Regions from separate parts of the Tardiphaga sp. genome, predicted to be linked through region 1. Evidence: predicted binding sites of a transcription regulator. Region 1 holds the regulator's gene; each other region holds the start of a gene.
The links. Region 1 encodes PhoB, which activates phosphate uptake and scavenging genes when phosphate is short. Its sites were predicted from a motif close to TGTCATNNANCTGTCAT; they were not measured.
Positions count from the first base shown of each region.

Region 2: the regulator PhoB is predicted to act here: its motif matches at 3,172-3,188, upstream of ACEK02_RS07330 (esterase-like activity of phytase family protein).
Region 3: the regulator PhoB is predicted to act here: its motif matches at 3,056-3,072, upstream of ACEK02_RS21590 (alkaline phosphatase).
Region 4: the regulator PhoB is predicted to act here: its motif matches at 1,452-1,468, upstream of ACEK02_RS32740 (DUF2794 domain-containing protein).

Region 1 covers NZ_JBGMOE010000090.1:79,996-84,111, reverse strand. Annotated here, with positions in the region: gene ACEK02_RS13965 (aspartate aminotransferase family protein) at 1-1,228, opposite strand, end outside; gene ACEK02_RS13960 (GcrA family cell cycle regulator) at 1,675-2,184, shown strand; gene phoB (phosphate regulon transcriptional regulator PhoB) at 2,309-3,013, opposite strand; gene phoU (phosphate signaling complex protein PhoU) at 3,105-3,818, opposite strand; gene pstB (phosphate ABC transporter ATP-binding protein PstB) at 3,847-4,116, opposite strand, start outside.
Region 2 covers NZ_JBGMOE010000047.1:22,778-26,893, reverse strand. Annotated here, with positions in the region: gene ACEK02_RS07335 (methyl-accepting chemotaxis protein) at 1-1,619, shown strand, start outside; gene ACEK02_RS07330 (esterase-like activity of phytase family protein) at 1,758-3,113, opposite strand; gene ACEK02_RS07325 (Bug family tripartite tricarboxylate transporter substrate binding protein) at 3,313-4,116, opposite strand, start outside.
Region 3 covers NZ_JBGMOE010000161.1:240,501-244,616, forward strand. Annotated here, with positions in the region: gene ACEK02_RS21585 (OmpA family protein) at 38-1,117, shown strand; gene ACEK02_RS21590 (alkaline phosphatase) at 1,230-2,948, opposite strand; gene argG (argininosuccinate synthase) at 3,123-4,116, opposite strand, start outside.
Region 4 covers NZ_JBGMOE010000232.1:842-4,957, forward strand. Annotated here, with positions in the region: partial or broken gene ACEK02_RS32730 (aconitate hydratase) at 1-16, shown strand, start outside; gene ACEK02_RS32735 (DUF1223 domain-containing protein) at 185-937, shown strand; gene ACEK02_RS32740 (DUF2794 domain-containing protein) at 1,480-1,842, shown strand; gene ACEK02_RS32745 (N-acetyltransferase family protein) at 1,859-2,383, opposite strand; gene ACEK02_RS32750 (Bax inhibitor-1/YccA family protein) at 2,467-3,255, opposite strand; gene ACEK02_RS32755 (ABC transporter permease) at 3,567-4,116, opposite strand, start outside.

The DNA of each region.
Region 1 (4,116 bases):
CCTGCGTCTTTGCAGATGTCCTGGCGGATGAGCCGAGGGCCACGCAGGCCTGCTCCAGCCGCTGCACGGCCTGCTCGATCTCGGACTCGCTGACGATCAGCGGCGGCAGGAAGCGCACGACATTGTCGCCGGCGCCGACGGTCAGCAGCTTCGCATCGCGCAATGCGGCCACGAGATCGCCCGCCGGCACCACCGCCTTGAGGCCGATCAGCAGACCTTCGCCGCGCACTTCGCTGAGCACGTCCGGATGGCTGTCGACCACGCCCGCGAGTTTCTGTTTCAGCAGCAACGACATCTTCTTCACATGGTCGAAGAAGCCGGGCTTCAGCATGATATCGAGCACGGAATTCGCCGCGGCCACCGCCAGCGGATTGCCGCCAAAGGTCGAACCATGGGAGCCGGGCGCCATGCCTTCAGCCGCTTCCGCCGTGACGAGGCACGCGCCGATCGGGAAACCGCCGCCGAGCGCTTTTGCGAGCGACATGACATCCGGCGTCACACCGATACGCTGATAGGCGAACAGTTCGCCGGTGCGGCCCATGCCGGTCTGCACTTCGTCGAAGATCAGCAGGATGCCGTTCTTGTCGCAGAGTTCGCGCAGCGCGCCGAAGAACGCGTTGCTCGGCGCACGCACGCCGCCCTCGCCCTGCAGCGGCTCGATAAGAATGCCGGCGGTGTTCGGACCGATCGCCTTCTTCACCGCTTCGATATCGCCAAGCGGCACCTGGTCGAAACCGTCGAGCGGCGCACCATAGCCTTCGAGATATTTGGCGGCGCCAGTCGCAGCCAGCGTGCCAAGCGTCCGGCCATGGAACGCGCCTTCAAAGGTGATGATGCGGGTGCGCTCGGGATGGCCCTTGGAGAAATGATAGTGCCGGGTCACCTTGATCGCGCATTCCATCGCTTCCGCGCCCGAATTGGCGAAGAACACGAAGTCGGCAAAGCTTTGTTCGCACAGCCTGGCGGCGAGGCGTTCACCGTCCGGGCTCTTGAACAGGTTCGACATGTGCCAGAGCTTGGTGGCCTGCTCCTGCAACGCGGCAACCATATGCGGATGGGCATGACCGAGAGCGTTGACAGCAACGCCGCTGGTAAAATCGAGATAGCGCTCGCCATCGGTTCCAATCAGCCAGGCGCCTTCACCGCGCTCGAAAGCGACATCCGCACGCGCGAAAACAGGCAGCAAGTGAGCCTGAGAGAGGGGCGAGGACGTTGCGTTGTTGGTCATAACCGATCCGATCGAAAAGACTGCGTCCGCGTCGATGACAACTGTGCGAAATCGAACAACGGACCCTAGAAACGAAACGTGCCGCCCTTCTCGGGCGGCACGTGGGCATTATTCTAGGTGTGCTGCGAGGACTGTCAACCGCGCACTGCGGCTTTCGAGTCACACGGAGTCGCAGAAAAAGCCGATTTTGCTGCTTTGTTTGCAGAAGCATGTGGACGCGGCATGCCCGACTCTTGCGCGTGAGTCACGGCATATTGTAGCTTTTGCCTCGTCGGATACGACATCTCGTGCGGCGGTAGATCCTTTTGACACATCCAGTGCGGCGTAAAAGCCGGACGCGAAATTCGCGCCCGGTGAGCGCTAAAGGATTCTGACCGCAGGGATTTTTGAAGTCTCAACTCGCAGCGCTGCCCGGTCAGGCTGGCGCTCACGAAGGGAAAATGGCGATGACGGTAATGACATGGACCGACGATCGCGTCGAACAGTTGAAGAAACTCTGGGAAGGCGGCCTCTCCGCCAGCCAGATTGCTGCGGAACTCGGTAACGTGACCCGCAACGCTGTCATCGGCAAGGTTCACCGCCTCGGCCTGTCCGGCCGCGCCAAGAGCCCCTCCTCGGCAGCTCCGCGGCAGCGCAAGGCGCGCCCGGCACAGCAGATGGTGCGTGTCGCCCGCCCGATGGCCCGCGGCAACACGGCATTGGCCCATAATTACGAAGTCGAGGCCGAGCCCGACCCGATCGCCTATGACAATATCGTGCCGATCAGCCAGCGCCTGTCGCTGGTCGAACTCAACGAAGCCACCTGCCATTGGCCGATCGGCGATCCGTCGAGCCCCGAATTCTACTTCTGCGGCGGCAAGGCGCTGGCCGGCGCTCCCTATTGCGCACATCACTCGCGCATCGCCTATCAGCCGGCCAGTGACCGCCGTCGCGCCGTGCCGAAGCCGACGCGCTGAACCGGACGTATCAAGCCAAATGAAAATGCCCGGCAGCGATGCCGGGCATTTTTCGTTGGCACTTGCTTGCCTCACCCCGCCTAGCGAAGCCTCGCTTCGCCGGGCGGGGAGAAGGAAGAGAGACCTACTCCGCCGCCTTGTCGAAGCGGTCATCCAGTGCGTAGCCGGCACCGCGCACGGTTCGGATCGGATCCGGCTCACCGGCGGGATTGAGCAGCTTGCGCAGGCGACCGATATGCACGTCGACAGTGCGCTCATCGATATAGATGTCACGGCCCCAGACGCTGTCGAGCAACTGCTCTCGGCTGAATACGCGACCCGGATGTTCCAGGAAGAACTCCAGCAGGCGATATTCGGTCGGACCGAGATCGATCGGACGGCTGGACCGCACGACGCGGCGCTTGTCGCGGTCGAGTTCGATATCGCCGAAAGCGAGCACGGTGGCGAGACGCTCCGGCGCGGCACGCCGCAGCAGACCCTTCACACGCGCCAGGAGTTCCGGCACCGAGAATGGCTTGACGATGTAGTCGTCGGCACCGGTGGCAAGACCGCGAACACGCTCGCTCTCCTCGCCACGCGCCGTCAGCATGATGATCGGCAGTGCCTTGGTTTCGGGCCGCGCACGCAAGCGGCGGCACAGTTCGATGCCGGACAGACCCGGCAGCATCCAGTCGAGCACCACGAGATCCGGTACACGCTCCTTCAAGCGGGTGTCGGCATCGTCGCCGCGAGCTACGGTTTCAACGTCGTAGCCCTCGGCATCGAGGTTGTAGCGCAGGAGCGTCGTGAGTGCTTCCTCGTCTTCAACCACTAAAATGCGCGCGTTCATTGCCATATTGATCAATACCCTCAGTGACGTCCGACAAGCCTCAGATCATGAACCCGGCGGAAGACCGGCTTCCCCTTTTCCGGATCATGCGTCAGGCCGTCGGCGTATTCGCGAAGTTGGTCATGTCGCCCTTCGGGCGCTTGTCGACCATCTGCTGACCCTCGATCATGTAGAACACGGTTTCCGCGATATTGGTGGCGTGGTCACCGATCCGCTCGATGTTCTTGGCGCAGAACATCAGGTGGATACAGAACGAGATGTTGCGCGGATCTTCCATCATGTAAGTGAGGAGTTCGCGGAACAGCGAGGTGCAGATGGCGTCGATTTCCTCGTCGCCCTTCCACACCGTCATGGCTGCCGGCAGATCGTGCGCGGCATAGGCGTCGAGCACCGACTTGACCTGGGTGGTCACGAGGTCGGTCATGTGCTCGAGACCGCGGATCAGCTTCAGCGGGTGGAAGTCGCTGTCGAGTGCATTGACGCGCTTGCCGATGTTCTTGGAGAGATCGCCGATCCGCTCCAGATCGGTGGCGACGCGCAGCGCGCCGACGATCTCGCGCAGGTCGACAGCCATGGGCTGGCGCTTGGCGATGGTCAGCACGGCACGTTCCTCGATCGTGCGCTGCAACTGGTCGATCTCGGCATCGGCGGCGACGACGCGGGCGCCGAGTGCGACGTCCCGGCGGATCAGCGCATCGACGGATTCGACGATCTGCCGTTCAGCGAGGCCGCCCATCTCGGCAACGAGACGGGTCAGCTCCTGCAGATCGTCGTCGAATGCCTTGGTGGTGTGTTCAAAAGCCATCTCTAAATCCTCCCGCGAACATGTCGCGTCAGCCGAAGCGGCCGGTGATGTAATCCTGGGTACGGCGATCGGTCGGCGACGTGAAGATCTTGTTGGTCTGATCGAACTCGATCAGTTCGCCGAGATACATGAAGGCCGTGGTATCGGAGACGCGGGCGGCTTGCTGCATGTTATGGGTCACGATCGCGATCGTGTACTGATCCTTCAACTCGTCGATCAGCTCCTCGATCTTCGCGGTCGAGATGGGATCCAGCGCCGAGCACGGCTCGTCGAACAGGATCACTTCCGGCCGAACCGC
Region 2 (4,116 bases), on a different contig from region 1:
TCGGCCTTTGCGCCGCCGGCATCCTGGCCGCCTATATGGTCAAGAGTGAGATGCTCTCGGCGCGGACCGAGCAGCTGAAGTCGATCGTCGAAATCGGAACCAACGTAGCGGCCAGCATCCAGAAGGACGTCGCAGCAGGCAAGCTCACCAAGGAAGCCGCGACCGCCGAGCTGGTGCGCCGTATCGAGCCGATGACTTATGACAACGGCAACTATCTGTTCATCTACACGATGGACGGTGAGGTAGTTCATCTGCCGGGCTTCAAGGCGGGATCCAACCGTCTCGACGTCAAGGTCAGCGGCGTGGCGATTACGCGTGAATTCCGCGACGGCGTCGCAGCCAACGGCACGAAGATCCTGACCTATGAATTCCAGAAGCCGAATGAGCAGGTGCCGTCGCGCAAGATGGGCTATGCGGCGGCGCTCCCCGGCTGGAACATGTTCATTGCCACCGGCGCCTATCTCGACGACCTCGACGCCCATCTGAAGCCCATCATCTGGGCGCTCGGTTTGGCCATGCTGGCCATTGCCGCAGTGGCGGGCGCGATCGCATGGCTGATCGGCCGCAGCATCACCAAGCCGCTGGGCATGCTGGGATCGCGTATGGAGTCGCTTGCCAATGGCGCGCTCGATGATGAGATTCCCGGCGTCGGCCGCGGCGACGAGGTCGGCGCGATGGCCAAGACTGTTCAGGTGTTCAAGGACAATGCACTCCGTATCCGTTCGCTCGAACAGGTCGAGGCAGACGCGCAGGGTCGTATTGCTGCCGAACGCCGCGCGGCGATGGAAGCCATGGCGGCCGACTTCGAACGCAGCGTGACCGGCATCGTCCGCTCGGTCTCCACCGCGGCTGTCGGCATGCAGAGCACCGCGCAGTCGATGACCGCGACGGCGAGCGACGCTAGCTCGCGCGCCGCGACGGTCAGCGCGGCTTCGACGCGCTCGTCCGATAATGTCAGCACGGTTGCGGCGGCTGCGGAGGAATTGTCGGCGTCAGTGAGTGAAGTGCTGCGTCAGGTGTCTGCCTCCAGCGAGATCGCCAGCAAGGCGGTGGGCGATGCCGAGCGCACCAATGCCACCGTTCAGATCCTGTCGAGCGGTGCGGAAAAGATCGGCGAAGTCGTGCAACTGATCCACAGCATTGCCTCGCAGACCAATTTGCTGGCGCTCAACGCGACCATCGAGGCTGCACGCGCCGGCGAGTCCGGTCGTGGCTTCGCGGTGGTGGCCTCCGAAGTGAAGGCGCTGGCCAGCCAGACCGCCAAGGCCACCGAGGAAATCTCGGCGCAGGTTGCGGCCATGCAGGCATCGACCAGCGAGGCAGTCGCGTCGATCGGCGCGATCACCGGGACCATCGCGCAGATGAGCCAGATCACCAATACGATCTCGGTGGCGGTCGAACAGCAGGGTGCAGCGACGCAGGAGATCGCGCGCAACATTCAGTCGGTGTCGGCCGGCGCGAATGAGATCAGCAATCATATCGGCGGCGTGAGCAGCGCGGCCGAAGCAACCGGTTCGGCGGCATCGCATGTGCTGTTGAATGCGCAGGAACTCGAGAGCCAGTCCGGCCTGCTGCGCACGGCAGTGGATGAGTTCCTCACCAAGGTGAGAGCGGCCTAAAGTCAAATCACTCCGGTACGGCCTTCGGCCGCGCCGCCTTCTCCCACAGGGAGAAAGGGAAGAAAGCAGAGCCAAACCGAAAGAAGGCCCTCCCTTGCGGGAGGGCCTTCGCGTTCAGGCCGAAGCCAGGGATGTGTCTTATTTCGCCTTCAGGAAGTCGGCGACGTCGAGCAGCACGAACTCGTTGTCATCGGCCTTGTTCGGCTCGCGGCTCGACGAGAACGGCAGGTTGTTGTCGTTGCCGACGATGATGTGGGTCGCATCGACCTGGTCGACGTTCTCGATGGTGAAGAACGGGAAGGTCAGCACGCCGTCATTGAGCGGCTTGCGGGCCAGCTTGTTCGGGTCCTGGATCTTCATCAGGTCGATGAAGCCGACCTTGCGCACCGGCTTGCCGACATTGGCATCGTTCAGTTCGATCTTGTAGACGCGTTTGAACTTGGCGAGATCCGGGAAGCAGTCCTCACCGCGCTTGCCCTCGGCGCAGGCCTTGTCCTTGGTGCCCTCGCCATTGTCACGCTCGATGATCAGGCCATTGTCGGCGGTGATCATGTTGAAGTCGCCGATGGCATTGCCGTTCTGTTCGAACACATACTGCCAGTAGCGGCCGGTGAACTTCTCGTTGGCGACGTCGAATTCCAGGATGCGCGACGCTTCCTTGCCGTCGACCTTCTCCCAGTCCTTCTTCTCGGCATCCCAGATCGGACCTTCGAGCAGGCCGTAAAGGAATTTGCCATCCTTCGAGGAGGCGAAGCCTTCATAGCCCTTGGAGCGGCGCAGGTTGACGGTGGTGTAGGTGGCGCCCGGCGCGCCTGGCGACTGCACCGACCAATGATCCGGCGAACGCACCGGCTTGCCGTCGGCAACGGTGTCGAACACGGCCAGCACCTTGCCGGTCTTGTCGGCCTTGATGATGTAGGGGCCGAATTCCTCGCCGATCCAGAAATTGTCGCCGATGATCTGGAAACCTTCGGTGTCGACATCGGCGCCGGTCAGATAGCGCTTGGCGGTGTCTTCATGGACGATGCGGAACGGCACCTTCTTGTCGGGATCGTGCAGGAACACGGTGGCCTGACGCTCGACCTTGCCGTTTTTCCAGTCGATCTTGTGGTGATTGAGATAGATCATGTAGTCGGCCGAATTGTAGCGCGAGCCGGCGCCGTTGTCGGTCAGCACCCAGAACGAACCGTCGGGCATCACCTTGATGCCGGAATGGCCCTGCAGCGGCTGGCCCTTCATCGGCAGCGCGATGCCGGTGGCGCGCTCATAGGACTTGCCCATCACCGTGCCGAGCGCGTCGACGCGCTTGCCGGTGGTGTATTTGCCCGAGGTCTTCAGGTCGTTCGGCGCATCCGCGGGCGCGTCGATGGTCGAGGCGGCCGGCAGCACGGCATGGCCGGCGAGCTTGGCGGGGAATTCACCTTCCGTCTGCGCGAAAGCGGCGGATGTGAGCATGACGAGGGAAGCGACGGAGCAGAGGAATGTGCTGCGCATGGTTGTCTCCTTTGTGGTGACCATGCGCGGTGTTCTGAGGCGCGGGAGTTACGCTGCGCTGACAGTTCCATGACGAGGAGATGACCGGGCGGGAAAACTCTGCGGCATCGGGTCGCCGAGGCTGCGGGTTAGGTCACAACCTTTCCCCTGTCGTCCCAGCGCAAGCGGGGACGACACCCGGGAAGTCGGTAGACCAACCCTACTGCTTCTCGATCCCCGCATCCGTGATCAACTTCTCCCACACTTTGAGCTGATCCTTCAGGAAGGCGTCGAATTCTTCCGGCGTCCCGGAGAAGGCTTCCATGCCGCGATTGGCGAGGTCTTTCTGGATCTCGGGGCGCTCCACGATCTTGCGGATTTCCGCGTTGAGCTTGACGACGATGTCCTTCGGCATGTTGGCCGGGCCGAGATAACCCTGCCATGACGTGATGTCGAAGCCCTTCACGCCAGCCTCGTCCATGGTCGGCAGATCCGGCAGCAGCTTGGAGCGATATTTGGTGGTCACTGCAAGCGACTTCAGCGCCTTGGCGTTGACGTGCGGCAAGCCGGTGGGCACGTCGACGAACATCATGCTGACGCGGCCGGCGATGACATCGGTGAGCGCGGGTGGAGAGCTCTTGTAAGGCACGTGAAGGAGATCGAGCTTGGCGAGGCGGGCAAAGGTCGCGCCCGAGACGATCGCCGACGAACTGCCCGATGCGTAGGAGTACTTGCCCGGCTCCTTCTTGGCGAGCGCGATCAGCTCTTCCACGGAGTTGGCGGGAATTTCGGGATTGATCACCAGCATGAAGGGCAGGTCGCCGGTGCGCGCGATCGGGGTGAAATCCTTGATGGGATCGTAGCTCATATTCTTGAGCAGATAGGGATTGGCCGAATGCGTCGTGTTGGTCGTCACGAACAGCGTATAGCCGTCGGCCGGGGCGCGGGCGACGAAGCTGGCGGCGATCGAGCCGTTGGCACCGGCCTTGTTGTCGATCACGGTGTTGGCGTTCAGTGCGGTGCC
Region 3 (4,116 bases), on a different contig from region 1:
CGCCGCTGCCCCGCCCACGAGCACTGCTGCGCCTGTCGTGGTCGCGCCCGGTGGCGGCAACATCAAGGTCGTGCAGCCGCCTGCACCAACTGTGACGGCTCCGATCCCTCAGGCGCCGCCGCCGGCGGCAGCGCTGACGCCGATCGCACCGGGCGCCGCCCCGCAGGGGCCGCGCAATATCGGCGATTTCCGCGGTCAGCGCAGCGAGCGCCAGGAAGGCGGTCGCACGATCATCACCGAGCCCGGCCGCATCATCGTGCAGGATCCGAGCGGCCAGTCGTTCATCCGCCACAACGAGGTCGATCGTTTTCGTTATGGCGCGCGTGACATCCGGACCGACCGGGTCGGCGGCGAGGATCGGACCATCGTGATCCGTCCCGACGGTTCGCAGATCATCACGGTGGTCGGCCGTGATGGCCAGCTGCTGCGCCGTATCCGCAGGGATCGCGAGGGACGCGAGATCATCATCATCGATAACTCGTTCCGCGGTCCACGTGGCCCGGGCGGTCCGGGTGGTCTCGGCTTCTATGTCGATCTGCCGCCGCCGATGATCCGGATTCCGCAGAACCGCTATATCGTCGATTACGATCAGGCCTCGCCCGATCTCGTCTACGATACGCTGATCGCGCCTCCGGTGGATCGCATCGAGCGCCGCTATACGCTCGATGAAATCCGCTACAGCCCGATGGTGCGCCAGCGCATGCCGTCGATCGATCTGGACTCGATCAACTTCGAGACCGGCTCGTGGGAGATCCCGCCGGACCAGGCCTCCAAGCTGCAGGTGATCGCGGATGGTCTGAACCGGGCGATCTCGCGCAATCCGCGTGCGGTGTTCCTGATCGAGGGGCACACCGATGCGGTCGGCTCGGACGTCGACAATCTGTCGCTGTCGGATCGCCGCGCGCAGTCGGCGGCTGAATTGCTCACCCAGCAGTTCCAGGTGCCGGCGGAAAACCTGACGTCGCAGGGCTATGGCGAGCAGTATCTGAAGATCCAGACCGACGGTCCGGAGCGTCAGAACCGCCGCGTCACGATCCGCAACATCACGCCGCTGTTGAACGGCGGTCAGGCTTCGCTGCCCCCGCCGCCTCCGGGCACGGCGCCGCCGCGTCGCTGAGGCAAGTTGAAATGAAAATGGCCGGGAGCAATCCCGGCCATTTTTTTGTTTTGATCGTACGCCGTCGTTGTCATTTCCCTGCCCGGTGCGCGGGCTGGGGGAGGGAGGGAGCTCACCGCTCCTTCGTCGCCAGTCCCAGCGCATCCACCATCACGCGAAACACTTCCGTATTGTCCATCGCGCCGTGCACGCGGTCGCTGCCGGGGCCGGCGGCGGTGAGGATCACGTCCTCGCCGGAATGCACGCTGGCGCCCATCATTGCCGGCAGGTTGCCGAGCCGCAGCATGCTGCCGGGTGCATTCTTGTATTTCTCGTTGGCCTTGAAGGTGCCAGGCTCGTCGCCCTTCTCGGTCGGATCGTTCGGGTTGTCGAGCTTCGGCCGCAGTGTCTCATAGTGATCAGGCAGGCTGGCCGACAGGATCGCAAGGCGTCGGCTGACATCGACGCGCGATGGATAACCATCTGCATCCGGCGCGGGATAGTTCGGGAAGCCGGCTTTGTCATAGACGCCGAGGCGCTCGCGCAGCGGCAGGTTCGGCTCCTTGCTCATGTCGTCATTGACGGTGCCGACGAGGCTGTTCGGATGGCTATGGTCGGACACGACGAGAATGAGCGTGTCGTCGCCGCGCTTTGCGGCCCATTCCTTGGCGAGCTTCACCGCATTGTCGAGCATGATCACGTCATAGACGGCGCGGTCCATGTCGAGCAGATGGGCATATTTGTCGATCATGCCGGACTCGACCATCAGCACGAAACCCTTGTCATTGCGCGACAGCACGTTGAGCGCGGCCTGTACCTGTTCGGTGAGGTCTGGCTGCTCCGGATATTTCTTGACGCCGCCGCCCTTGAGGAACTTGCGGTCGAGCACACCGTCCATGTTGCCCGGCGTGAACAGACCGAGCAATTTTGTCGTGTCGGATTTATCGGCCGCCGCCTTGAGTTCGCCGGCTGTCTTCACGAACGGATAGCCGGCTTCCTTGAACTTGGCGATGTAGTCGACATCGTCGCGCCGCTTCGAGGTCTCCGCCGCCTGCGGCAGGAAGTTCGCTGCGCCGCCGCCGAGGATCACGTCCGGCTTCGCCGCGAACATCTGCGCGACGATCTCGTCATAGGCCGCGCGGCGGCGCGTATGCGCGACCATTGATGCCGGCGTCGCGTCCTCGATCTCGGTATTGGTAACGATGCCGACCGCAAGATCGAGCTTGCGCTTCACGAGGCTCGTGATGGTCTCGACGCGGGGGTCGTCGAACACATTCGCTGTACGGTCGGCATAAACGCCGAGCGCATTGGTCGCGCTTTTATGGCCGGTCGTATAGGCGCTGGCTGAATTCGCGGAGTCGGTGATGATGGAGTCCGAACCTGCCGTTGCCACCATCGCCATATGCGGCATGTCATCCATGGCGAGCTTGCCGCGGCTCTTGCCTTCGGCAATGCCCTTCGAAAGAATTCTGGCGCCGACGCGATGCGCCAGCGACATGCCGTCGCCGATGAACAGGATCACGTTCTTCGCCTTGCGCGGGCCGGTATCGTAGACGTTCCACGTCACCGCCCGGCTGCGTACGCCGTCGCTGACCTCGATCTTGTAGGCACCCGGCTTGTCGAGCGTCACGTCGCGTAGCAGCAAAGCGGACTGATCCTTGCCGTCTTCTTTCGCGATGTAGTCCGCGGATTTGCCGAAGGCCGCGGTCTGGTCCGCGCCGTTGATCGTCACTTTGACGTCGGCGGCCTGAACGAGTTCGGGAAACTCGACCTTGAAGTCGAATTTCGAGCCCGCGAGGATATCAGCGCGGTCGAGCGGATAGATCGTCTGCGCGCAAAGCGGCGCGCTCATGAAAAAGGCCGCGAGTGCGGCCAGTGAAACGGTCTTCGATGCGTTATTCAAGGAAGTGCTCCCGCAAAATGGGTGGCAGGCGATATCCTTGTATTTACGACAGCCGGATGTCGCTTCGATGACGTCCGGCTGTCGATCGTAGAGCGGATTAGGGTAGCGTCGTTTGTCGCGCGATCAGCTCTTGTCGTTGTCAAGTTTGGGGATGTTCGACCCCTCACCGGCGCTCAACAAGCCCGTCTTCGCATAGATGTTCAGTTTCGCGCGGGTATCGGTGATGTCGAGGTTGCGCATGGTGAGCTGGCCGATGCGGTCGGCGGGCGTAAACGGCGCGTCCTCGACCTTCTCCATGCTGAGCCGCTCCGGCGCGTAGGTCAGGTTGGGGCTCTCGGTGTTCAGGATCGAGTAGTCATTGCCGCGGCGCAGCTCGAGCGTCACTTCACCGGTGATCGCGCGCGCGACCCAGCGCTGCGCGGTCTCGCGCAGCATCAGGGCCTGGGAATCGAACCAGCGTCCCTGATAGAGCAGGCGCCCGAGGCGCATGCCGCTGATGCGGTATTGCTCGATGGTGTCTTCGTTATGGATGCCGGTGACCAGGCGCTCATAGGCGATGTGCAGCAGCGCCATGCCCGGCGCTTCGTAGATGCCGCGGCTCTTTGCCTCGATGATCCGGTTCTCGATCTGGTCGCTCATGCCGAGGCCATGGCGGCCGCCGATGACATTGGCCTCGAGGAACAGCGCGACAGGGTCGGCGAAGGTCTGGCCGTTCAGTGCAACCGGTTGACCATCGACGAACCGCACCGTGACCTTCTCGGCCTTGACGGCACAGTCGTCGCGCCAGAACGGCACGCCCATGATCGGGTTGACGATCTTGATGCCGCTGTCGAGCTGTTCGAGATCCTTGGCTTCATGGGTGGCGCCGAGCAGGTTGCTGTCGGTGGAATACGCCTTTTCGGCTGACATCTTGTAGGCGAAGCCGTGGGCGGTCATGAACGCCGACATTTCCGCGCGGCCGCCGAGCTCGTCGATGAATTGATCGTCGAGCCATGGCTTGTAGATCTTCAGGTCCGGATTGGTCAGCAGTCCGTAGCGGTAGAACCGCTCGATATCGTTGCCCTTATAGGTCGAGCCGTCGCCCCAGATGTTGACGCCGTCCTCCTTCATGGCCGAG
Region 4 (4,116 bases), on a different contig from region 1:
TCAACTCGCAGCCTGACGCCCACACGTGGGTGTGACGTAGTGCCTCACTGCGAAGTGAGTGGCTAGTGAACAGAAGGCGGCCTATGAAAGGCCGCCTTCTGGTGTTTGAGGGCATGAACGTGTTAGCGACACCAATGTGCGACACCGCCTGTTATGTGTCCCACCTCGAGCGTGGCAAAACCTCATGAAACCCTTTGGCAGCATATCGCAGTGGACCGGCGCACTTGGCGTGTGCGCTGCCATCGCAGCAAGCGGTAGCGCGCTGGCCCAGCCCCGGGCCGTGCTGGAGTTGTTTACCTCGCAAGGTTGCTCGTCCTGCCCGCCCGCAGACAAGATCATCGGTGACCTCTCCAAGGACCCGTCCGTGATCGCATTAAGTATGCCGATCGATTACTGGGACTACTTGGGCTGGAAGGATACACTGGCCGACTCGCGTTTCAGTGCGCGTCAGAAAGCCTATTCGCAGATGCGCGGCGATCGCGACGTCTACACGCCACAAGTCGTCGTCAACGGCGCCACTCAGGTGATCGGCAGCGATGTCGATCGTATCAAGGGCGCGATCAGCGAAACCAAGAGAGGCACCGTGATGACGGTGCCGGTGTCGATGTCGGTCTCGGGTAAACACGTCAACGTGTCCGTTGCCGCATCGACTACTGCGTCGGATACGGCGCATGGCGAAGTCTGGATTTGCTCGGTGGCGAAAGCTGTGCCGATCACGATCGGTCGCGGCGAGAATCGCGGCAAGCAACTCACCTATTACAACGTCGTTCGAAACTGGCTGAAGGTCGGCGACTGGACGGGCAACGCCGCCAACTGGACGCTGCCGCTGGAGAACATCTCCAGGGATGGAGTCGATGCCGCCGTCGTCTATGTGCAAGACGGCACGCGCGACAAGCCCGGCGCGATGCGCGGCGCAGCCTATACGTCGCTGCAGTAGTTTTAATCTCTCGTCATAAACGATCTCGTCATTCCCCGACACTCCAACTGGAGTGTCCAAGGGCGAACGCAGCGACGGCTGTGCGCGACCCCGGAATCTCGAAGTAATAGAACCGGCGTCGCACCATGGTCCCGCTTGGCGCAGGACGGCATCAGACGTGTCTTGCTTTAGGCGATCGGCCGGGTTCGCGCTTTCGTCGCCCTTGCTGACCACACCGCGCCCCGGAAATAACAGAGTGCATCCACCAAAAAGAAAAGGACCAACTTGCGTTGGCCCAGTGGGGATTAACTTCCTGCGCAGGGTCCGATCCCAACGACCGCGGGGGGCTGGGGGCTGAGGAATCCGAGACCGGAAGAACCGGACCCGACGCAGTAGCTTCTTGTCGCAATCCAGAAGGGCGCCCGATGGGCCAAAGTTTGGCGGCAATAAGATTCGACTGACGTTCCCGTGACGGCAAATTTCTACCATCAGGCTCGCGGATCGGCCCTTGCAGAGGACTGCGGTCAGCGCGATCATGTCGGGGATGTGACAGGAGGCGCCGCATGACTGTGATTCCGGGAGATACCGAACCGAGCGAGAATCGCGCGGCGACGGGCTCTGCCGCCGCCGCACTTGTCGTCAGCTTCAATCGCCTTGAGCTCAGCCGCATCCTCAACCTGTATGGCCGTATGGTCTCCGACGGCGAGTGGCGGGATTACGCCATCGACTTCCTGCGTGACCGCGCGGTGTTCTCAGTGTTCCGCCGCTCGTCGGAAGTGCCGCTATACCGCATCGAGAAAGATCCGCGATTGGTGCGCAAACAGGGCATGTACAGCGTGATTTCAGCTGGTGGCCTGATTCTGCGCCGGGGGCACGAACTCGACCGCGTGCTGCTGGTGATCGATCGCAAGCTGGCGGTGGTCTAGATCGATTCGCGAATCGTCAAGGCAGCGTGCGGGCTCCGTCCCCCAGCGCAAGCTGCATCGAGACGGTGTCGAGCCAGCGGTCGAATTTGAAGCCGACGTCGGGATGCACTCCGATCATCTGGAAGCCGGCATTGCGGTGAACCGCGATGGAGCCGGCATTGGCGCTGTCGCCGATCACGGCGACCATCTGGCGATAGCCGCGGCTCTCGCATTCGGCAATCAGCCGCGCCAGTAGCTTGCCGCCAATGCCCCGCCGCTGGGCTTTCGGATCGAGATAGATCGAATTCTCGACGGTGAAGCGATAGGCCGGTCGCGGGCGATGCGCGCTGGCATAGGCATAGCCGACGATCTGGTCCTCCTGTGCAGCCACCAGATAGGGATAGCCACTGTCGATCAGCGCCTCGAAACGGCGGGCCATCTCGGCCAGATCTGGCGAGAGCAGTTCGAAGGTGGCCGTGCCGAATCGCACCGCTTCGTCATAGATCGCAGTGATCGCGGGCAGATCTGCCGCCGTGGCGGGCCTGATTTCGATATCGGACATGGCACGGAGACTATTTTTGCTCCGTCCAAAAGAAAAGCCCCGGCCTTTCGGCCGGGGCTAAGATCTTCTCTATGTTCCGAGGCTTATTCGCGCTGTCCGAGCAACTGGAGCAGCAGCGTGAACAGGTTGATGAAGTTCAGGTAGAGCGACAGGGCACCGGTGATCGCCGCGCGCTCGGCAATATCGCCGCCCTGCGAGGCGTAACCGTAGATGTAGTCGTTCTTCAGGCGCTGGGTATCGTAGGCGGTGAGGCCGGCGAAGATCAGCACGCCGACAACCGACACGATGAACTGCAGCATCGACGACGCCACGAAGACATTCACGAGGCTCGCGATGATGATGCCGAACAGGCCCATCAGCAGGAACGACCCCATGCCCGTCATGTCACGCTTGGTGGTGTAGCCATAGAGGCTCAGCGCACCGAACGAGGCAGCGGTGATGAAGAACACCCGCACGATCGAGGTGTGCGTGTACACCAGGAAGATCGACGACAGCGAGATGCCCATCAGAGCCGAGAAAGCCCAGAACAGCAACTGCGCGGTGGCCGGCTTCAGCCGGTTGATGCCGAACGAGATGGCGAACACCATGACCAGCGGCGCCAGGATGAACACCCACTTCAGGGGGCTCACGAACATCGCGTAGCCGAACGGCGTCAGGTAGGAGCTACCGATCCGGGCCGCGGCGCCCGAGGGGTCCGTGGTCACGGCTGCCATGTATACACCAAGAGCAGCCAGGCCGGTGATGGCCAGACCGATCGACATGTAATTGTAGATGCGCAGCATGTAGGAGCGCAGTCCGGCGTCCACGGCAGCGGCATCGCGCGCGCCGACCCGGCCGAAGGGGGAAGCATAGTTACGGTCTAGATCCGACATGGTCGAAACCTCGATGTTGTCCGGCTGATCGCAAAGGGTTCGCGTCGCCGGTTCGAATTGTATCCCAGATATCTACGCCCCTGACACTAAATTCGATTTCATAAAAAATCGATGTCATCTGCGTTCGATGTCTGACCCAAAGGGTATGTGGTAAACTAACACATTCGCTGCAAGCTTCCACGCGTGGCGGAATGTCGCTCCGATTTGCATTCAGGCATCCCGGTAAACTTTCAGCCTGACGCAAGCTTGGCGGTTTCGCAGCCTTTCTGCACGAATCAGCCCGCCCAAAGGCTGCTTCGTGTCAAAACGGGTCACAAATTACGCAACACGGTGGCAGGCTTCTGATTCAAGGCTACCAGCGTACCCGCCAGACCCAGCCCGACTGTGACAATTAGCGCCGCCAGAACCACACCTGCCGCGCTACCGGCCTGCCAGACGAAACTCAGCGTCATCAGACGCGTGACGATCAGCCACGCCGCCACTGAGCCGGCGATGACGCCAAACACCGCCGTGGCCAGGCCAATCATGAGATATTCAAGTGCATAGGCACCCAGCAGCCGCACGCGCGTGGCACCGAGGGTCTTGAGGATCACAGCGTCGTAAACGCGATGCCGGTGGCCGGCGGCCAGCGCGCCACCGAGCACAAGGATCGCCGACAGCAACGTCACTGCGCTGGTACCCCGGATCGCCAGTACAAGGTTTGTGACAACCGATCCCACCGTATCGAGCGCTTCCCGGACCCGCACGGTGGTGATCATCGGGAATGCGTCGGCGACCGCCTTGACCAGACCGGCATCCTGGGACGGATCGGACTTCGGTTCCGTCAGCGTGGCGATATGGGTATGCGGCGCACCGCGGAAG